3 regions of the Pseudescherichia sp. L3 genome follow, and region 3 is predicted to be linked to each of the others. Evidence: predicted binding sites of a transcription regulator. Region 3 holds the regulator's gene; each other region holds the start of a gene.

Region 1 (7,476 bases), 940 kb from region 3:
CTGCAAAATATGCCCCAGGTCGGAGATCAGCCCGTCGGAGAGATCGATAGCGGAATTCGCCAGATCGCGCAGCGCCTGGCCGTGCAAAATACGCGGCGTTGGGCGCAGATGGCGTTTGACCAGCCAGTCGGCATCGTTGGGATCGTTTACCTGCAAACGATCCTGCAGGATCGCCAGCCCGGCGGCGCTGTCTCCTGGCGTGCCGGTGACGTAGATCCAGTCTCCGGGCTTCGCGCCAGAGCGTTTCAGCGCCCGGCCCGCCGGAACGTAGCCGTGAATACCCAGCGTCATGGAGAGCGGCCCGCGCGTCGTGTCGCCGCCGATCAGCTGCATGTCGTAGTAGCTAAGCTGCTCAAACAGGCTGTCGCTGAACGCTTTCAGCCAGGGCTCGTCGACCTCTGGCAGGGTCAGCGCAAGGGTCAGCCACGCCGGGTCAGCGCCCATCGCCGCCAGATCGCTCAGGTTTACCGCCAGCGCCTTGTAAGCCAGGTCGGCAGGATCGATATCCGGGAGAAAATGAATGCCCGATACCAGCGTATCGGTACTGATTGCCAGGGTCTGTTTTTCCGGCACATTCAGCAGCGCGCAGTCATCGCCAATGCCGGTTTCGACATCCAGGCGCGCGCGTCTGACGCGGTTAAAGTAACGGGCAATAAGGGAGAATTCGCCGCATGCCATACGTTATGCCTCAGCAGAATAAATGAGTAAGGCCGGGGCGAAGCGGCAACTGCGCTCCGCCGTACCGGCCTTGAGGTTACTTTTTGTGGGGGCGGATCGCGGGTGCGGCTTTATCCAGCACGCCATTCACAAACTTGTGGCTGTCTTCTGCACCAAACGTTTTTGCCAGCTCGATAGCTTCGTTGATGGCAACCTTGTAGGGCACGTCATCACGTTTGGAGAGTTCGAACAGCGCGATACGCAGTACCGCTTTCTCAACCTGGCCCAGCTCTTCAAGCAGGCGGGACAGATAGGGCTTCATCAGGCCGTCGAGATATGCGCTGTTAGTCGCCACCCCGGACAGCAGCTCGCGGAAGTAAGCGATGTCAACGTCTTTGACATCCTGTTCCGCCAGGAACTGGTATTCAACATCGGCGATGTCGTTCTGGGACAACTGCCAGGAGTAAAGCGCCTGAACGGCACACTCACGGGCGCGGCGACGAGCAGCAGGTTTCACGGAATTCCCCTTACAAAAATCAGCCTTGAATGGCTTTCAATACATTAATCATTTCAAGCGCGGTCAGTGCTGCTTCAGCACCCTTGTTACCCGCTTTCGTGCCAGCGCGTTCGATGGCTTGTTCAATACTTTCAGTGGTGAGCACACCAAAGGCTACCGGAATGGCGCTCTCCTGAGCCACGTGCGCCAGGCCGTTGCTTGCGCCGCCCGCGACGTATTCGAAGTGTGCCGTACCGCCACGGATCACCGTGCCGAGCGCAATAATCGCATCGTATTTACCGGTTTTTGCCAGCGCACCCGCCGCCAGAGGCAGCTCATAAGCACCTGGAACCCAAACAACGGTGATGTTTTCATCTTTAACCTGGCCGATACGCTTCAGGGCGTCGATAGCACCTTCCAGCAGGCTGTCGTTGATGAAGTTGTTGAAACGCGCAATGGTGATGGCGACGCGAGCGTCCGGGGCAGCAACAGTAGCTTCAATAATGTTCATAAACTTACCTTAGGGTTCTCATATAGCCCCCGCAGGGGGGCGGATTTTATCATACTATTTTACGCACTGCTTCCCTTTTACGAGCGCACTACGCGGGGATCAGATGCAGGCACAGATCCGGGCCTACCTGACGTATTTCAGTGAACTTGAGCTGCGGCGCGGCCGCCAGGCTCTCAAGCCCTGGCAGAACGCAGAGGCCGCGCGCCTCGCTGCCTAATAGCTTCGGTGCCAGATAGACAATCAGCTCGTCCACCAGCCCGGCCTGCAGCAGCGCGCCCGCCATCTGCGCGCCCGCCTCTACCCAGATGCTGTTAATCTGCTGACGTCCCAGCAGCATCATCATTGAGACCAGATCGAGATGGCCGTTATGTTCAGGCACCAGAATGTGGCGCACGCCGTCCGGCCACTGGTGCTCGTCGGCGCGGGTACGGGCAAACCAGGTTTCACCCGGCTGCTGAACAAGACGATGCGCAGGCGTCACACGGTTCTGGCTGTCGACGACGATGCGCACCGGCTGGCGCAGATCCGCCTGGGCATAGCGCGCCTGGGAGTCGGCACCCAGCTCGTCCCAGCGAACGGTCAGAGCCGGATCGTCCGCCAGCACCGTGGCGCTGCTGGTTAATATCGCGTGGCTCTCGGCGCGCAGACGCTGAACGTCCCGGCGCGCCTCGGGCGAAGTGATCCACTGGCTCTCGCCGTTCGCCATCGCCGTGCGCCCGTCCAGCGACGCGCCGAGCTTAAGTTGAATATAGGGGAAGCCGGTACGCATGCGCTTGAGGAAGCCGCGGTTAAGTCGCTCCGCCTCGCTCATCATCAGACCGTGGCTGACCTCGATTCCCTCCTGGGCGAGACGGTACAGCCCTCGCCCCGCCACCTGCGGGTTGGGATCCTGCATCGCTGCGACCACGCGGGCGACGCCAGCGTTAATCAACGCCTCGCAGCACGGTGGTGTCCGGCCATGATGGCTGCATGGCTCCAGCGTCACGTAGGCGGTGGCACCGCGGGCACGCTCCCCCGCCATGCGCAGGGCGTGCACCTCGGCATGCGGCTCGCCGGCACGGAAGTGGAACCCTTCCCCGACGATTTCGCCCTCTTTCACAATGACACAGCCCACGTTTGGATTAGGATGGGTAGTGTAGCGCCCGCGCTGTGCCAGCTTCAGCGCACGGGCCATGTACATTTCGTCCTGCTTGTCGTCCTGCTTATCATCCAGCATTAGCCTAGTCCTGTAAGCGGGCGATCTCTTCGCCGAATTCGCGGATATCTTCAAAGCTGCGGTAGACGGAGGCAAAGCGGATATAGGCTACTTTATCGAGCTTCTTGAGCTGCTCCATCACCAGGTTGCCAATCATCTTGCTGGGGATCTCGCGTTCCCCCGTGGCCCGCAGCTGGGATTTGATATGGTTAAGGGCCATCTCAACGTCGTCAGCGCTGACCGGGCGTTTCTCCAGCGCTTTAAGCATGCCGCTGCGTAATTTGTCTTCGTTAAACGGCTCGCGGACCTCGTTGCTTTTCACCACGCGCGGCATCACCAGCTCTGCCACTTCGAAGGTCGTAAAACGCTCGTTGCACACCAGGCACTGGCGGCGACGACGAACGGAGGAGCCTTCGCCCACCAGGCGAGAGTCAATTACTTTGGTATCCACGGCGAAACAGAATGGGCAATGCATACGGCGTCCTGAAGATAAAATTAACTGAAATCTATTTTAACCTGATATGCCGCGACAACAAAGGCATCAGCACTTTTGGGATAAAGGATCGATGCGAAGCGTGTCACCATAAAACCTTTAACAGTTATGGAGTAAGCCACGATCATGCAAAACGAAGCCCGAGAGCTTGATGACCTTATCTGTAACTATTTTGGTCATGATTATGACTTAATCGATGACAGCGAAGCGCTTTTACCCAAAATTGAGGCGTACAACAGACAATCTGGGAAAGCTATGCAGCTGGCTCTGCTTGAGGACGTCGAGGAATTCCTGTCATTTGGAGAGCAATTAAACAGCATCTTTCATATCAGGTATGACGATTATTTCGATCCTTCACTCTGGGGCACGACTCCTCGTGACTTCTTGCTTCTGGTCAGGGACCAAGTGAAGTACGCTCTTCAAGGATGTGAAAAAAGAAGATGAAAAAGGCCACAGGTCTATTATTTACAGCGTTTATCTCACTGTACTCGATTGATTCAATGGCAAAAACAGCAAAAATAGACGATAGTAAAGACGTTAGTGAATGTATTAAAAAATTCAAAAACGAAAATATAGAGTGCCTGGACGACGTACTACACAACTCTGAGGAGCAGCTTAACAATGCTTACCTCTCTAAACTCACTAAAATTAAAAAAACGTCCCCAGATGAATGGTGGATGGGTGATGAGCAGCAAAAAAAGGAAGTCATCGACTCATTCATTGCAAATCAGAAAAAATGGATTGAATACAGAGATAGCTATTGCGGGGTTGCTTTATGGTCCTATCAAAACTCTGACCATCTCGGTGAGGCACAAACAAGCTGCGAGATAAACATGAATAAAAGACGTTTAGAGGAGATCGACTTAATTCAGATCCCGTCCGAAACGGAAAGTGAAACCCCATAGCCTCCGACGCACCTCAAACCCACCGCGATTTCCTGCCGAACCTCTACTTCCAGACAGGAAATCGGACATTTTGCTCGTTCCAGCCTAAAATCTCCTTACTAGCAATAACTCGTTTAAGGAAACCGTTATCATGACAAGACGTTATCTGAAGCTCGCCCTGCTGGGGAGTCTGTTTACCCTTAGCGCCTGCGCCCAGCAGAGCGAGGTGCGCCAGCTGCATCAGAGCGTGAGCACGCTCAACAAAGAGATGAGCAAGCTTAATCAGGAGACGGTGAAGATCACCCAGCAGAACAGCCTGAACGCCAGGTCTGAGAGCGGCGTCTACCTGCTGCCGGGAGCCAATACCCCGGCGCGCCTGAAGAGCCAGCTCGGTACGCTGCGTATGTCGCTGAAGGATATCGCCCCCAACGCCGGCGGCACGCGCCTGACGCTGCTCATCCAGGGTGAATCGAACACCCCGCTGCCGGCCTTTAGCGGCACGGTTGAGTGGGGACAGATTCAGGGTACCACCGAAAATCCGCAGGAAGTTAATGTTCAGAACCAGCTGATCAGCGCCCCGGCCAGCACCCTCGCGCCGAGCGACGTCAGCGTCCCGCTACAGCTCAACGGCATCACCCCCGAGCAGCTTGGCTTTATCCGCATTCATGATATTCAGCCAGCCAATATGTAGTAGCGTCATACTCCGTTACTTTCTGTAAGGGCGCAGCGTCGCCCTTTTGCCTCGTTCACACCTTTTTACCTCCTCTTACAAACCTCAAATATTGGCAATGCCGCAGATTGCCAGTACAATCGCCCCGTTTTATCTACGCAAACGTGAACGCAATCGATTACGTAGATGATGGATATGTGAAACAACACATATTTTTGTGAGCAAGGAAACTTATAATAGGCCCGCAGAAATACGAAACATTTTGAAAAGCATCAACAGCGTTCTTTCGATCCCGTCAGGGACTTCAATCAGTGGCATACATATGAAAAAAACTTTACTCGTCGCCGGTGCGGCACTTGCGCTCTCCTCCACCTTCGCCGTTAATGCGGCCGAAACCAGCAACAGCGAATTCGTCTCCGACTGGTGGCATCAGAGCGTTAACGTGGTAGGCAGCTACCATACCCGTTTCGGACCCACTATCCGTAACGATACCTACCTGGAGTACGAAGCGTTCGCCAAGAAAGATTGGTTCGACTTCTATGGCTACATGGATGCGCCAGTCTTCTTCGGTGGCAACAGCACCGCGAAGGGTATCTGGAACCACGGCTCCCCGCTGTTTATGGAGATTGAACCGCGCTTCTCTATCGACAAGCTGACCGATACCAGCCTGGCATTTGGTCCGTTCAAAGAGTGGTACTTCGCGAACAACTACATCTACGATATGGGCCGTAACGAAGCGGGTCGTCAGAGCACCTGGTACATGGGTCTGGGTACGGATATCGATACCGGCCTGCCGATGAGCCTCTCCCTGAACGTCTATGCCAAATACCAGTGGCAGAACTACGAAGCGGCGAACGAGAACGAGTGGGATGGCTACCGCTTCAAGGTGAAATACTTTGTGCCAATCACCCAGCTGTGGGGCGGCCAGCTGAGCTATATCGGCTTCACCAACTTTGACTGGGGTTCCGATCTGGGCGACAAAGATTTCCGCGATCTGAACGGTATGCAGGCCCGTACCAACGACTCTATCGCCTCCAGCCATATTCTGGCCCTGAACTACGATCACTGGCACTACTCGGTGGTGGCGCGTTACTGGCACAACGGAGGTCAGTGGAACGACGATGCGAGCCTGAACTTCGGCAGCGGCAACTTCAACGTCCGCTCTACCGGCTGGGGTGGTTACCTGGTAGCAGGTTACAACTTCTAACCTGTACGGATCCGCCCGGTGGCGCTGCGCTTACCGGGCCTGGGCTCCAAATGTAGGCCGGGTAAGGCGAAGCCGCCACCCGGCTTTTTACTGCTTCACTTTTCGCAAAAAATCCGTCAGCGATCTGTCTGCACTTTCGCTGAATCGTCTCTCCATCAGCGCAAGGTTAAGACACCTGTCGAGCCGGAAACAGCGGTAGTCATCGCGCCGTTCGCACCACGCAGCCAGCAGCCAGTGCTCCCCCCAGAAGAACAGACCAAGCGGCTGCACCTCACGGCAGGAGAGCTGCCCTGCCTCATCACGATAATGTAGCCTCAGCACGTGCTGAGTAGAAATAGCCTGATGGATCACGTCAAAGCCACTGCGCGAATGGGGCTGAAGCGCAATATCCGGCGCATAGATACGCGTCTGCTCTGCCTTGCGTCTGCTCTCCTCCGGCAGTATAGCCAGCACCTTCTCCTGAGCCGATTCTAGCTCGCGAGATAACGACTCTCCGCCCCAGGTTTTGAGCAGGCGAATCGCCACCATCAGCGCCTCGGACTCTTTGTTGGTCAGCATCAGCGGTGGCAGGTCAAACCCTGACATCAACCGGTATCCACTTCCCGCCTCGCCCTCTACCGGCACGCCAGAAAGCGACAGGTCGCGGATATCGCGATAAACCGTGCGCTCGGACACGGCCAGCCTGTCCGCCAGATGCGCTGCCGTTGTCAGACGTCTTCCTCGCAGGATTTGCACAATCTGAAACAAACGGTCAGCGCGTCGGGTCATGTTCTTCTCAGCTCTTAAGCGGGTTGATGGAGGCCGACACGATTACCTTCACTGTCGGTAAACAAGGCGATAGTACCAATACCGTTTGGCAGCGCCAGCGGGCCAAATACACACTCACCGCCCGCCGAGGCGACTCTATCGAGCGTGGCCGCCAGACTGTCAGTGTGCAGGTAAATAATAGCGCCCTGCTGCGAGGGTATAATACCGTCAAACTTAGCCAGCGCGCCGCCGGTTGCCGGGTCTTCATGCGGGAAAATGGCCAGCTCTGCGACATCCATTTTCTCGCGTTTGAGCGCAACCTGCATCACTGGCTCATAAAATTTGATGGCGCGCTCCATATCAGCAACCGGGATCTCAAACCAGTTAATTACGCTTTTCATACTTCCTCCTGCCTGTTGTTTGGGTTCGGAAAGAGTCTACGACAGGGCTCCTGACAGCATACTGTCAGGAGTGTTTGTCAGGAGCGGGCAAAAAAAATCCCGGTCAATTGACCGGGACTTCGATAACGCTAAATACGTTGTATTACGGCAGAATTGACGGCTGATCCGCCCCCTCTTTCTCTACCTTCTGCTGCAGCAGATGTTCACGCTTCATC
Region 2 (7,476 bases), 710 kb from region 3:
CGAAGCCTGGGCGATGGATAACGAATCACCGAAGCCTTACCAGGCCGGTACCTGGGGCCCAGTGGCGTCGGTAGCAATGATCACCCGTGACGGTCGCTCCTGGAACGAATTCGAGTAACCAACGCGTTCTGTTAAGACGGCCCTGCGGGGCCGTTTTTTTTTGTTTATTGCCCCTCTATTTTACCGGTAACATGATCTAACACAGATTCCCGCACAATTTTCGCTCTTTTGCATCGCCCCTGGATTCACCCGTAACGCTTTTTTTATTACACTGGCTGAAGCGATTTTGCCTCCGGCCTGCGGTGGATGAGTGGTTTACGCCCCCTCTGTTTTATGACCACACTGCCGTCCGGGACACCTCATTTTCAGGAGCCTTTATGAACTCGACATTGTTACGGGTAACAAAACGTATTATCGATCGTTCTCATGCCACCCGCAGCGCTTACCTTGCCCGCATCGAACAAGCGAAAAGCAGTACCGTTCATCGGTCGTCGCTGGCCTGCGGTAACCTGGCCCACGGTTTTGCCGCCTGCCAGCCGGAGGATAAGGCCTCGCTGAAAAGCATGCTGCGTAACAATGTCGCCATTATTACCTCCTACAACGATATGCTCTCCGCGCATCAGCCCTATGAACGCTACCCTGACATTATTCGTAAAGCGCTGCATTCGGTTAACGCCGTAGGCCAGGTCGCGGGCGGCGTACCCGCCATGTGCGATGGCGTGACCCAGGGTCAGGACGGGATGGAGCTCTCTCTCCTTAGCCGGGAAGTGATCGCTATGTCTGCCGCGGTCGGCCTGTCGCATAATATGTTTGACGGCGCGCTCTACCTGGGCGTCTGCGATAAAATCGTCCCGGGCCTGGCGATGGCCGCGCTGTCGTTTGGTCATCTGCCGGCCCTGTTTGTGCCGTCAGGCCCGATGGCCAGCGGCCTGCCCAATAAAGAGAAGGTGCGGATCCGCCAGCTTTATGCGGAAGGCAAAGTCGACCGCATGGCCCTGCTGGAGTCCGAGGCGGCTTCCTACCATGCACCCGGCACCTGTACCTTCTACGGTACGGCCAATACGAACCAGATGGTCATTGAATTTATGGGCATGCAGCTGCCTGGCTCGTCATTTGTGCATCCTGACGCGCCGCTGCGTGAAGCCCTGACCGTGGCGGCCGCACGCCAGGTGACGCGTCTGACCGGCAACGGTAACGAGTGGATGCCGCTCGGCAAGATGATCGACGAGAAGGTGGTGGTTAACGGTATCGTTGCCCTGCTGGCGACCGGCGGCTCCACTAACCACACCATGCACCTGGTGGCGATGGCGCGGGCGGCGGGCATTATCGTCAACTGGGATGACTTCTCTGAACTCTCCGAGGTGGTGCCTCTGATGGCACGCCTGTACCCGAACGGCCCGGCGGATATCAACCATTTCCAGGCGGCAGGCGGTGTTCCGGTGCTGATGCGCGAACTGCTGAAGGGCGGCCTGCTGCATGAGGATGTGAATACCGTGGTCGGCCACGGCCTGTCACGCTACACCCTTGAGCCCTGGTTGAACGAGGGCGAACTGGACTGGCGCGAGGGGGCCAGCGCGTCGCTGGACAGCGATATCATTGCCTCTATCGATAAGCCCTTCTCGCACCATGGCGGCACGAAAGTGCTCAGTGGCAACCTGGGACGCGCAGTGATGAAAACCTCCGCCGTTCCGGTAGAGAACCAGGTCGTCGAGGCCCCGGCGGTGATTTTTGAGAGCCAGCACGACGTGTTGCCGGCTTTTAAAGCCGGTCTGCTTGACCGTGACTGCGTGGTTGTTGTCCGACATCAAGGGCCAAAAGCGAACGGCATGCCAGAATTACATAAACTGATGCCGCCACTTGGTGTATTATTGGACCGCCGTTTCAAAATCGCATTAGTCACCGATGGACGGCTCTCCGGCGCATCAGGTAAAGTACCGTCGGCGATCCATGTGACACCAGAAGCGTATGACGGCGGGTTGCTGGCAAAAGTACGCGAGGGCGATATCATCCGCGTAAATGGACAGACAGGGGAGCTTACTCTGCTGGTGGATGAAACCGAGCTTGCTGCACGTCAGCCGCACATTCCTGACCTGAGTAGCGCGCGTGTCGGTACTGGCCGCGAAATGTTTAGCGCACTGCGTGAAAAACTCTCCGGTGCGGAGCAGGGCGCAACCTGTATCACTTTTTAAACTGATTAATTTTTTTAGATCGGGCGAGAGAAAAACTCTGATGAAAAACTGGAAAACGAGTGCTGAAGCAATCCTGAAAACGGGTCCTGTTGTACCGGTTATCGTGGTGAACAAACTGGAACATGCAGTACCGATGGCGAAAGCCCTGGTGGCCGGTGGCGTTCGCGTGCTGGAAGTCACTCTGCGTACCGCCTGTGCCATGGATGCGATCCGCGCCATTGCGAAAGAAGTCCCGGAAGCAATCATTGGTGCCGGTACGGTACTGAACCCGCAGCAGCTGGCGGAAGTGACCGAAGCAGGCGCGCAGTTTGCTATCAGCCCGGGCCTGACCGAGCCGCTGCTGAAGGCAGCAACCGAAGGCACTATTCCGCTGATCCCTGGCATCAGCACCGTGTCTGAACTGATGCTCGGCCTCGACTACGGTCTGAAAGAGTTTAAATTCTTCCCGGCGGAAGCCAACGGCGGTACCAAAGCGCTGCAGGCGATTGCTGGCCCGTTCTCGCAGGTGCGTTTCTGCCCAACCGGCGGCATCTCTCCGGCAAACTACCGTGACTATCTGGCGCTGAAAAGCGTGCTGTGCATCGGTGGCTCATGGCTGGTACCGGCTGATGCGTTGGAAGCGGGTGACTACGATCGCATTACCAAACTGGCTCGCGAAGCGGTAGAAGGCGCGCAGCAGTAATCGTTATGATAGCGTAACAAAAACGGGCCCTTCGGCCCGTTTTTTTATCCCTTCACTATCACGCTCGCGGCGGCGCTTTTCGCCCGTTCTACCGCATCCTCTACGCTTTCACCGGTGGCTAACGCCACGCCTAATCGCCGCGTGCCGTCGATCTCCGGCTTGCCGAACAGGCGCAGCTGAAGACCCGCGCCCACCGCCGCCTGTACGTTATCGAAGCACACGTTATCGCTCTTCAACGCGGGCAGGATCACCGCCGAGGCGGAGGGGCCATACTGACGTACGCCGCCTACCGGCAGACCGAGGAAGGCGCGGACGTGCAGAGCAAACTCCGAGAGATCCTGGGAGATCAGCGTGACCATGCCGGTATCGTGTGGACGCGGTGACACCTCGCTGAAGATCACCTCGTCGCCGCAGACAAACAGCTCCACGCCGAACAGACCATAGCCGCCCAGCGCCAGCACCACTTCCTCGGCAATAGCCTGGGCGCGGGAGAGAGCCAGCTCGCTCATCTGCTGCGGCTGCCAGGATTCACGGTAGTCGCCATCCTCCTGACGATGGCCGATAGGGTCACAGAAGTGCACCCCGTCAACGGCGCTCACGGTCAGGAGCGTAATTTCAAAGTCAAACTTCACCACGCCTTCGACAATGACGCGTCCCGCTCCGGCGCGCCCGCCAAGCTGGGCGTACTGCCAGGCATCGTGCAGCTCATCGGCGCTGCGAATAAAGCTCTGGCCTTTGCCGGACGAACTCATCACCGGCTTGATAATGCACGGCAGGCCGAGCGCCGCAACCGCTTCTGTGAACGCGACTTCGCTGTCGGCGAAGCGGTAGGTTGAGGTAGGCAGGCTCAGCTCTTCAGCGGCCAGGCGGCGGATCCCCTCCCGGTTCATGGTCAGCTTCGCGGCACGGGCGCAGGGCACAACCTGTTGGCCCTGGGCCTCAAGCTCAAGCAGCGTATCCGTGGCGATAGCTTCGATCTCCGGCACGATAAAATCCGGTTTCTCCTGCGCCACCAGCGCTTTTAACGCCTCACCGTCCAGCATGTTGATCACGTATGAACGATGGGCGACGTGCATTGCCGGGGCATCCGCATAGCGGTCCACCGCAATCACTTCAATACCCAGGCGCTGGCACTCAATCGCCACCTCTTTACCCAGCTCACCAGAGCCTAACAGCATTACACGCGTGGCTGCCGGACGCAGCGCCGTACCTAAAAAAGTCATACTCTCAACCCCTTAAAAATTTCGGACTATTATACACGAAAACGTTTGCGTGTCTTTTTTCGGCTTGCATTTCAGCGGGGAAATGCTTACTATTATACTGTATAAATAAACAGGTAAATGAGGCTGCATTATGGCGGTTGAAGTCAAATACGTGGTAATCCGCGAAGGTGAGGAAAAAATGTCTTTTGCCAGCAAAAAGGAAGCCGATGCGTACGACAAAATGCTCGATCTGGCGGAAGTACTGGAAGGCGTGCTGGTAAATGCCCCCGTTGCGTTTGATGACGCGCAGCGTGAGCAGATGGCGCTGTGGCTGGCGGAGCAGAAAGAGACCCTCAGTGCGGTATTCCGCTCGGGTAAGCTGCCGGATCCTGATGCCGCGCCAATGAAAAGCGATACCGTAACGGATATGCCGACGGCGAAGCGTAGCAAAGTAGCCTAACCGCAGCTTGCGCTGCCGGTAATTTGTACCATGCTTTGTGTGGGTTATGCGCACAGGAGATAAGCATGAACAAATCAGGATTACTGCTCGGCCTTGCCTTGCTGGCCGGCAGCGTTAGCGTACAGGCTGCCAATAGTAAATCAGTGAAGTTTCCCAGCTGTGAAGGGCTGGATGCCGCCGGTATCGCCGCCAGCGTCAAGCGCGACTACCAGCAAAATCGCATTGCGCGCTGGGCCGATGACCAGGAGACGCTGGGGCAGGCCGATCCTGTTGCCTGGATCAACGTCAAAGAGATTACTGGTAAACAGGATAAGTGGACCGTTCCGCTGACCGTTCGCGGCAAAAACACCGATATCCACTATCAGGTAGCGGTTGACTGCAAAGGTGGCAAGGCCGTCTATACCCATCGTTAACCCTCCCCGCCTTTTCGCTTCTTTAGTCAGCTTAGACATTTCCTGACAACCCCTCGCTTACTCTGTGGTTTGACACAGAATAAGCGAGGGAATTATGACTAACTGGATGAATCAATTACAGTCGCTGCTGGGCCAGAAAGGGGCGTCCGCCTCATCGGGTGACGGACAGGGACTTAGCAAGCTGCTGGTGCCCGGCGCACTGGGTGGCCTGGCGGGCCTGCTGGTCTCGAACTCCTCTTCCCGTAAGCTGCTCACGAAATACGGTACCAGCGCGCTGCTGATGGGCGGCGGGGCCGTTGCTGGCACGGTGTTGTGGAACAAATATAAAGATCGCGTGCGTAGTACGCATCAGGATGAGCCGCAGTTTGGTCAGCAGAGCTCGCCGCTGGATGTGCGCACCGAACGTCTCATCCTGGCATTGGTCTTTGCCGCGAAAAGCGACGGCCACATTGATGCGCGCGAGCGCGAAGCCATCGATCTGCAAATGCGCGAGGCGGGGGTTGAGGAGCAGGGCAGAGCGCTGGTGGCGCAGGCTATCGAGCAGCCTCTCGATCCGCAACGGCTGGCTCGTGACGTGCGTAACGAGGAGGAGGCGCTGGAGCTGTACTTCCTCAGCTGTGCGGCGATCGATATCGATCACTTTATGGAGCGCAGCTATCTTAACGCCCTCGGTGACGCTTTGAAGATCCCTCAGGACGTGCGTGACGGCATTGAACAGGACCTTAAAGCACAAAAAAGCGCGCTGCCAGGCTAGCTTACACGCGTTGGTGGCGCGTTTCGCTTGCAACATGCGTGGGTTTTGCCACCCTTATAGGGTGTAAACTGAAAAGATAACGCTATGCCACCAAAAGCAAAAAAAGTACCGCACGTCATGACTCAGCATGGCGACACGCGAACAGACGACTACTACTGGCTGCGCGACGATACGCGTTCGGATCAGGATGTCCTGGATTATCTGCACCAGGAGAATGACTACGGGCGCGACGTCATGGCCTCGCAGCAGTCATTACAGGATCGCCTGCTCAAAGAGATAGTCGACCGTCTCCCCCAGCGCGAAGTTTCCGCCCCCTATACCCGCAACGGCTACCGCTACCGGCACGTCTATGAGCCGGGGTGCGAGTACGCTATCTATCAGCGCCAGTCAGTGCTCAGCAGCGAGTGGGATGAGTGGCAGGTGCTGCTGGATGCCAACAAGCGGGCCGCGCGCAGTGAGTTCTATACCCTTGGCGGGCTGGCCGTGTCGCCGGACAATAAGATTATGGCGCTGGCGGAGGACTACCTCTCCCGGCGGCAGTACGGCCTGCGTTTTCGTAATCTGGATACCGGGAACTGGTATCCAGAGATGCTGGATAACGTCACGCCCGACTTCGTCTGGATCAACGACTCTGAAACGCTCTACTATGTGCGTAAGCATGCCAAAACCCTGCTGCCTTATCAGGTATGGCGGCACACCATCGGTACGCCTGCCTGTCAGGACGAGCTGGTCTACGAGGAGAAGGATGAGACTTTCTACGTTAGCCTGCATAAGACGACCTCCCAGCACTATGTAATTATCTACCTGGCCAGCGCCACGACCAGCGAATGTCTGCTGTTGGATGCTGAACTGCCGGATGCCCAGCCCATTATGTTTCTGCCCCGCCGCAAAGATCATGAGTACAATCTCGACCACTATCAGCACACGTTCTATCTGCGCTCAAATCGCGAGGGGAAAAACTTCGGCCTCTATCGCACCAAGGTGCGTAACGATAAGCAGTGGGAGGTGCTGATCCCGCCCCGGGATCACATCATGCTGGAGGGCTTTACGCTGTTTACCGACTGGCTGGTGGTGGAAGAGCGCCAGCGTGGCTTAACCAGTCTGCGACAGATCAACCGTAAAACCCGCGAGGTCACCGGCATCGCCTTTGACGATCCGGCCTATGTGACCTGGCTGGCCTATAATCCCGAGCCGGAAACCTCCCGGCTGCGCTACGGCTACTCCTCTATGACAACGCCAGATACGCTGTTTGAGCTGGATATGGATACCGGTGAACGGCGGGTACTCAAGCAGGCCGAGGTCCACGGCTTTGATGCCAGCCAGTACCGCAGCGAACATCTGTGGATCAAGGCGCGCGACGGCGTAGAAGTTCCCGTCTCGCTGGTTTATAACCAAAAACACTTCCGTAAGGGACAGAATCCGCTGCTGGTCTACGGCTATGGCTCCTACGGCACCAGCATCGATGCCGATTTTAGCAGCAGCCGCCTGAGCCTGCTGGATCGTGGCTTTGTCTATGCCATCGCCCATATTCGCGGCGGCGGCGAGTTGGGCCAGCATTGGTATGAGGATGGTAAGTTCCTTAAAAAGAGAAATACCTTCAACGACTATATCGACGTCTGTGACGCGCTGCTGGCGCAGGGCTACGGCTCTACACGCTACTGCTACGGCATGGGCGGCAGCGCCGGCGGGATGCTGATCGGCACGGTGATTAACGAGCGCCCAGGCCTGTTCCATGGGGCGATCGCTCAGGTGCCCTTTGTGGACGTGGTGACCACC
Region 3 (7,476 bases):
CAGTAAAATCGCCTCTCGCCACACAAAAACCAGCCCGGATAAAATTGCCTCCGTCGCTATCGCGGAAAAATGCACTGCGCGCAAAGGCCACAAGGCACGCTGCGTGAAGGTAAAGGGCGGCAAGCCAGAGACGCTGGCGGATCTGCATAAGGCGCGGATGCAAAAAGCGCAGAAAACCGCCATGAATAAACTGATGGATCAGATCGGCAAGCCTTATCGCTGGGGTGGATCCTCCCCGCGTACCGGCTTTGACTGTAGCGGTCTGGTCTATTATGCCTATAAAGATCTGGTCAAGTTCCGCATCCCACGGACGGCCAATGAGATGTATCACCTGCGTGATGCTTCCCCGGTCAACACCGGTGAGTTGCAGAGCGGCGATCTGGTCTTCTTCCGTACCCAGGGTCGCGGCACAGCCGATCACGTCGGCGTTTACGTCGGTAACGGTAAATTCATCCAGTCTCCGCGCAGCGGCCAGGATATTCAGATCACCTCCCTGAGCGAAGATTACTGGCAGCGCCACTACGTGGGCGCACGCCGGGTGATGACCTCTAAAACCCTTCGTTAATCTTTAGCCCTGCCATTGTCTGGCAGGGCTTTTTATTACTCCACCGCGTATTCGCGTTCGACGTTGCCACGCCCGGAGATCAGCACCAGCAGCAGCGCCAGCACCGCAATCAGCGCCCCGGTCACCGGTACCACGCTATACCCCAGCCCGCCGGAGATCACCGCCCCACCTGCCGCTGCGCCCAGCGCATTGCCCAGGTTGAAGGCACCGATATTCACTGAGGACGACAGGCCTGGCGCCTCATGGGCCACGCGCATCACGCGCATTTGCAGCGGTGGCACCACGGCAAAGGTCGCTGCACCCCAGATGACCATGCTCACCGCCGCACCCAGCTCGTTACGTGCCAGCAGCGGGATTGCCAGCATGATAACGATCAGCAGCAGGAAAAAACCTTTAAGGGTACCGTTTACAGAGCGATCCGCCAGCTTGCCGCCCAGATAGTTGCCGATGGAGAAACCGACCCCAATCAGCACCAGCATGGCAGTAACAAACAACGGCGTGGCATGGGTAATCTCATGCAGTACCGGTGCGATGTAGGTATAGAGCGTAAACATTGCCCCCGCGCCGAGCACGGTGGTCAGTAAAGCCGACAGCACCTGGGGACGTACCAGCACGGCCAGCTCTTTGCGTACATCCGGACGCTGCCCGGCGCTGCCTTTTGGCAGAGAGAAGAACAGGCTCAGCATCGAGATCACACCGAGGCCCGCCGTGGCAAGAAACGACATTCGCCAGCCGATGGTTTCACCTAGCCATGTCGCCGCCGGCACGCCGCCGATGTTGGCGATGGTCAGCCCCATAAACATGGTAGCCACCGCGCTGGCCTGCTTCTCTTTGGGCACAACGCTGGCTGCCACCACCGATCCCAACCCAAAGAAGGCCCCGTGATTAAGGCTGGTGAGAATCCGCGACAGCATCAGGGTGGTGTAGTCAGGAGAGAGTGCGGACAGCACGTTGCCCAGGGTAAAGATGGCCATCAGGAAGATCAGCGCGCTACGACGCGCGCGATGGGAGAGCAGCAGCGTCATCAGCGGCGCACCCACCATCACGCCAATGGCATAGGCGCTAATAAGCATCCCCGCTGCCGGTATAGAGACATCTACCCCACGAGCGATCGTCGGCAGCAGGCCCATCGGGGAGAACTCGGTGGTACCGATGCCAAATGCCCCAATCGCCAGGGCCAGCAGGGGAAAGTTGATTTTCATATTTTGACTCCAGAATTGCCGTGTCGACAGGCGACACCGTCACAGAAGCCAAAAGCATGACATTTATCACAAAAAAACAGAAGTTATCAAACTAACAAAAGTTTATTGCCATTTTGATAACAATTGGGCGGGGAAAAGGTCGACATTAAACAGAGGGAGAGAGGCCCCTCCCCCATGCTGAATCAATTTAACGCAGCGGTCAGCGCACCCGCAACAATCAGGCCCAGCACAACAACGGTGGTCATCAGGGAAAACTTCAGATCTGCACTCATCAATTTCTCTCCATTCTTATTACCCCACAAAAAGTGAGCCTGCGCATTTTTACACATTTATGGGCAAAAATCTTCTTTGATTTGGGGTGATATGCGTTTTAACGCTTCCCCTTTTCATCAAGATAAGACAAAATTCCACGCTAAATTTATTCGCGTACCGGCCATAGACCCCTCCTGACGTTCCGTGTCGTTTTCCCGGCGAATCGCATCTCCAAACGTTGCGTGCAGGCTGAGTAGAGGCAAACGTTTACCTACACTATTTTCAGGAGCTTACGTCGTGGTTTGGAGTGACATTGAATGGCAACTATAAAAGACGTAGCGAAACGAGCAAACGTTTCCACCACAACCGTATCACATGTTATTAACAAAACCCGCTTTGTGGCAGAAGAGACGCGTAATGCGGTGTGGGCAGCTATTAAAGAGCTGCACTACTCACCCAGCGCCGTGGCCCGCAGCCTGAAGGTTAACCATACCAAATCGATTGGCCTGCTGGCGACCAGCAGCGAAGCGCCCTACTTTGCCGAGATTATCGAAGCGGTAGAGAAAAACTGCTTCCAGAAAGGCTATACCCTTATCCTGGGTAATGCCTGGAACAACCTGGAGAAGCAGGGTGCCTATCTGTCGATGATGGCGCAAAAGCGCGTCGATGGCCTGCTGGTGATGTGCTCTGAATACCCCGCCCCGCTGCTCAGCATGCTGGAGGAGTATCGCCATATTCCCATGGTCGTCATGGACTGGGGCGAGGCAAAAGCAGACTTTACCGACTCGGTGATCGATAACGCCTTCGAAGGCGGGTATATGGCTGGCCGTTACCTGGTCGAGCGCGGCCATCGTGAGATTGGTGTGATCCCTGGCCCGCTTGAGCGCAACACCGGCGCGGGTCGTCTGGCTGGCTTTATGAAAGCCATGGAAGAGGCGCTGATCAGCGTGCCGGAAAACTGGATTGTGCAGGGCGACTTTGAACCCGAGTCCGGCTACCGGGCGATGCAGCAGATCCTCTCTCAGCCGCACCGCCCTACTGCCGTGTTCTGCGGCGGCGATGTGATGGCAATGGGTGCGCTCTGCGCCGTCGACGAGATGGGCCTGCGCGTGCCGCAGGATGTATCGCTGATCGGCTATGATAACGTGCGTAACGCCCGGTTCTTCACCCCTGCGCTGACCACCATCCACCAGCCCAAAGACTCGCTGGGGGAAACCGCCTTTAATATGCTGATGGACCGCATTGTGAATAAGCGTGAAGAGTCACAGTCGATTGAGGTTCATCCTCGGCTGATCGAGCGCCGCTCGGTCGCTGACGGTCCCTTCCGCGACTATCGCCGTTAAGATCCCGCCGCGATAAAACCTGCGGGAGCCGATCACTCCGGCTCTCGCAGCCACTCCCGATTAAGCGTTTCGCTATCGCCTAAGTAGTCCAGCAGCCAGCCCAGCGCGGGCGAGTTGTCGTTTTGCTGCCAGGTCAGGCAGCATGCTGCATCTGGAAACGGCTCTTCCAGCTGGAGCTCCACCCACTCACCGCGATCGAGCCACGGCCGTGCAAAATGGCCCGGCACCATACCGATGCACAGTCCGGCGCTCAGACACTCTGCTGAAGAGGTCCAGTCCGGCACCACCATTCGCCGCTGGTTGTCCAGCAGCCAGGTGATCCTCTTGGGCAGCAGCCGGGAAGTATCTTCCCACACCAGCGACGGCCAGCCGCGCAGGAGATCGTCACTCAGCGGGCCACCCCTGCCCGCCAGCGGGTGATGAGCGGCCACGACGCAGCGCCAGTTGAGCATCCCCATATCGCGAAAGGCAAAGCGCCCGCCTACAGGTATGGCCTGAGTCGCACCGATAGCCAGCTCTACGCGCCCATCGGCCAGCGCATCCCAGACGCCATTAAACACCTCTTGCGACACCAGCAGCTCCACGTCTGAAAAGTGGCGGTAGAAGTCGACGATCATCTGCCGGGTGCGTTCGGGACGCACAATATTATCGACGGCAATGGCAAGCTGCCCGCGCCAGCCGTTGGCTATCTGCTGACACTGCTGTCGGGTGACCTGCATTTTTTTGATGACAGACCGCCCCTCCTGCAAAAACCAGCTGCCGGCAGGGGTCAACACGACATCCCGATGACGTCGTTCGAACAAAGGCACGGCAAGCCACTCTTCCAGCTGGCGAACGGTATAGCTGATTGCAGAGGGAACCCGGTGCAGCTCCTGGGCGGCGGCGCTAAAGCTGCCGGTACGGGCGACGGTATCTACGACTTCAAGGGAGTAATCTGACCACATATTCTGCCTGCAAAAAATTTGAATGCACCGCGCAAATATTACCGTTTCACAACCGACAATGCACTGCCTACACTTTGCCGCTTTGCGATCTGTCCTGTTCACCTGTCGTGTAAAAGATAATAAGAAGGAATCATGATGTTACCTGGTAAAGGGTTTTTAGTTTGGCTGGCGGGATTAAGCGTGCTGGGCTTTCTGGCAACGGATATGTATCTGCCGGCGTTTACTGCTATTCAGCAGGATCTCAATACGCCTGCATCGGCCGTGAGCGCCAGCCTGAGCCTGTTTCTGGCCGGTTTCGCCCTCGCCCAGCTGGTATGGGGCCCACTCTCCGATCGCTTTGGCCGCAGGCCAATACTGCTTTGCGGGCTGGGGCTGTTTGCTTTCGGCTGCCTCGGCATGCTGTGGGTGCGTGACGGCACCACGCTGCTGGTGCTGCGTTTTGTTCAGGCCGTAGGGGTCTGTGCTGCGGCGGTTAGCTGGCAGACGCTGGTAACGGACTACTATCCGGCTCAGCGGGTTAACCGGATTTTTGCCACCATCATGCCGCTGGTAGGGCTGTCACCTGCCCTTGCGCCGCTGCTGGGAAGCTGGATCCTTGCCCACTCCCACTGGCAGACGATCTTCATGGTGCTGTTTGTTATCACGCTGCTGCTGATGCTGCCCGCGCTGCGCCTTAAAAAACCGGTCAAAAAACAGCACCCGCACGCGACGCCCGTCACCTTTGGGCTGCTGTTACGCTCCCGCTTTTACTGCGGAAACGTCACCATCTACGCCGCCTGCTCGGCCAGCTTTTTCGCCTGGCTGACCGGCTCGCCGTTTATCCTGAGCGCGCTGGGCTATGGTCCCACGGCGATTGGGTTGAGCTATGTCCCGCAGACCATCGCCTTTCTGCTGGGCGGTTACGGCTGTCGCGCCGCGCTGCAACGCTGGCAGGGGCCACGCATGCTGCCCTGGCTGCTGGCCCTCTACGCCCTGAGCGTGGTTGCCGTCTGGCTGGTCTCCTTTATACCGCAGGTTTCATTAACGCTGTTGCTGGTGCCGTTCTGTGTCATGGCGATGGCTAACGGTGCGATCTATCCCATTGTTGTAGCCCAGGCATTGAGTCCGTTTCCACAGGGCGCGGGACGCGCGGCAGCGCTGCAAAATACCCTCCAGCTGGGCCTCTGCTTCTTCGCCAGCCTGCTGGTTTCAACGCTTATCGCTACGCCTCTGCTCACCACGACCAGCGTTATGCTGTTGACCGCGCTGCTTGCCGGGCTGGGCTATTGGGTGCAAAAACAGGCAATAAAATAATTAGTTAACTAACCATAATCGGTTGAACGAGCCGTTTTTGCGTCCTATACTCAATTCGATAATTCTTAATAGCAAAAATATGTATTGGCAGGCGTCGGAGTACGCCTGTTCTTCCATGGACGGCATTTTCGGCAAGGGCTATCTCCCTTCCTCTGTTCTACGTCGGATATCAAGCTCACGGCCCGTTCCGTGGGATTTCTCACAAACCATTAAACGCGTCTACGCTGTTTGAAGGTTCTGATCACATAGGGTGATGGAGAAGCTATGAGTTCATCGTGTATAGAAGAAGTCAACATACAGAGCGATAACTGGTTCCGTATCGCAAACGAACTGTTAAGCCGTGCGGGCATTAACATTAACGGTACCGCCCCGTCGGATATCCGGGTTAAAAATCCCCGTTTTTTTAAGCGCGTGTTAAAAGAGGGCTCGCTTGGGCTGGGTGAGAGCTATATGGACGGCTGGTGGGAGTGTGACCGGCTGGATATGTTCTTTAGCAAGGTTCTCCGCGCCGGTCTGGATAAGCAGATGCCGCGCCACCTCAAAGATACCCTTCGTATTGCAGCAGCGCGGGTGCTTAACCTGCAAAGTCAGAAGCGTGCCTGGATAGTTGGCAAAGAGCATTACGATCTGGGTAACGATCTCTTCAGCCGCATGCTCGATCCCTATATGCAGTACTCGTGTGCCTACTGGAAAGAGGCCCAGACCCTGGAAGCCGCACAGCAGGCCAAGCTGCGGCTAATCTGTGAAAAATTGCAGTTGCAGCCCGGCATGCGCGTGCTTGATATCGGCTGCGGCTGGGGTGGTCTGGCTTACTTTATGGCTAAAAACTATGGCGTCAGCGTGACCGGCGTTACCATCTCGGCAGAGCAGCAAAAGATGGCCCAGTCCCGCTGCGAGGGGCTGGATGTGACCATTCTGCTAAAGGATTATCGCGATCTAAAAGATCAGTTTGACCGCGTGGTCTCGGTCGGCATGTTTGAGCACGTGGGTCCAAAAAACTATGCCACCTATTTTGAGGTGGTCGATCGCAACCTCAAGCCAGAGGGTCTGTTCCTGCTCCACACGATTGGCGCGAAAATAAGCGATAACAACGTTGACCCGTGGATCGATAAGTATATCTTCCCGAACGGCTGCCTGCCATCGGTGCGCCAGATTGCCACGGCCAGCGAGCCTCATTTCATCATGGAGGACTGGCATAACTTTGGCACTGATTACGATACCACGCTGATGGCCTGGCACGAGCGTTTTCTGGCTGCCTGGCCGGAGATTGCTGATAACTACTCTGAACGCTTTAAGCGCATGTTCAGCTACTACCTGAATGCCTGTGCGGGTGCGTTTCGTGCGCGGGATATTCAGCTTTGGCAGGTGGTGTTCAGCCGCGGCGTCGAAAACGGCCTGCGCGTGGCGCGCTAATATACTGATAAAAAACCCCGGCATGCCGGGGTTTTTTATCTTTTTACTCGTTACTCGTCGCTGCCGCTAACCGAGGCGGCAATCATCGCTGCTTCCCGGCTGGCCAGTACGCGCTCGACCGTATCGACAATGGCCTGGGTCTGCGGGTCGATCTCAATATTGACCTTATGCCCCAGCTTTTTATTGCCCAGCGTAGTGCGCTCCAGCGTTTCGGGGATCAGATGCACACAGAAACGTGTCGGCGTGACCTCCCCCACCGTCAGGCTAATACCATCCACGCCAACGTAGCCTTTATAAAGAATATATTTCATCAGGTTGGCGTCCTGAACTTTAAACCAGATTTGACGATTATTTTCTGAGGCCAGAATTTTCACTACCTCTGCGGTGGTAATAATATGCCCCGACATCAGATGGCCGCCAATTTCATCGCTGAACTTCGCTGCACGCTCAACGTTCACCTCGCT

Evidence for each region. The regulator PurR, encoded in region 3, represses purine synthesis genes. The targets are predictions, from matches to a motif close to CANGCAAACGTTTGCNTG.
Region 1: the regulator PurR is predicted to act here: its motif matches at 5,074-5,091, upstream of NR795_RS00495 (nucleoside-specific channel-forming protein Tsx).
Region 2: the regulator PurR is predicted to act here: its motif matches at 4,129-4,146, upstream of purT (formate-dependent phosphoribosylglycinamide formyltransferase).

What each region holds. Positions count from the first base shown of each region.
Region 1 is NZ_JANKYC010000001.1:100,233-107,708, reverse strand. Features, by position in the region: gene thiL (thiamine-phosphate kinase) at 1-678, opposite strand, end outside; gene nusB (transcription antitermination factor NusB) at 755-1,174, opposite strand; gene ribE (6,7-dimethyl-8-ribityllumazine synthase) at 1,194-1,664, opposite strand; gene ribD (bifunctional diaminohydroxyphosphoribosylaminopyrimidine deaminase/5-amino-6-(5-phosphoribosylamino)uracil reductase RibD) at 1,753-2,880, opposite strand; gene nrdR (transcriptional regulator NrdR) at 2,885-3,334, opposite strand; gene NR795_RS00510 (contact-dependent growth inhibition system immunity protein) at 3,479-3,796, shown strand; gene NR795_RS00505 (lysozyme inhibitor LprI family protein) at 3,793-4,257, shown strand; gene NR795_RS00500 (DUF3251 domain-containing protein) at 4,388-4,927, shown strand; gene NR795_RS00495 (nucleoside-specific channel-forming protein Tsx) at 5,229-6,113, shown strand; gene NR795_RS00490 (YafY family protein) at 6,201-6,881, opposite strand; gene NR795_RS00485 (VOC family protein) at 6,896-7,261, opposite strand; gene secF (protein translocase subunit SecF) at 7,404-7,476, opposite strand, start outside.
Region 2 is NZ_JANKYC010000001.1:1,747,499-1,754,974, reverse strand. Features, by position in the region: gene zwf (glucose-6-phosphate dehydrogenase) at 1-118, shown strand, start outside; gene edd (phosphogluconate dehydratase) at 378-2,189, shown strand; gene kdgA (bifunctional 4-hydroxy-2-oxoglutarate aldolase/2-dehydro-3-deoxy-phosphogluconate aldolase) at 2,230-2,871, shown strand; gene purT (formate-dependent phosphoribosylglycinamide formyltransferase) at 2,916-4,094, opposite strand; gene NR795_RS08580 (YebG family protein) at 4,225-4,533, shown strand; gene yebF (protein YebF) at 4,599-4,946, shown strand; gene NR795_RS08570 (tellurite resistance TerB family protein) at 5,041-5,700, shown strand; gene ptrB (oligopeptidase B) at 5,785-7,476, shown strand, end outside.
Region 3 is NZ_JANKYC010000001.1:1,039,419-1,046,894, reverse strand. Features, by position in the region: gene NR795_RS05145 (C40 family peptidase) at 1-565, shown strand, start outside; gene NR795_RS05140 (MFS transporter) at 601-1,767, opposite strand; gene NR795_RS05135 (YnhF family membrane protein) at 1,950-2,039, opposite strand; gene purR (HTH-type transcriptional repressor PurR) at 2,337-3,362, shown strand; gene punR (DNA-binding transcriptional activator PunR) at 3,395-4,306, opposite strand; gene punC (purine nucleoside transporter PunC) at 4,442-5,599, shown strand; gene cfa (cyclopropane fatty acyl phospholipid synthase) at 5,864-7,012, shown strand; gene NR795_RS05110 (riboflavin synthase subunit alpha) at 7,063-7,476, opposite strand, start outside.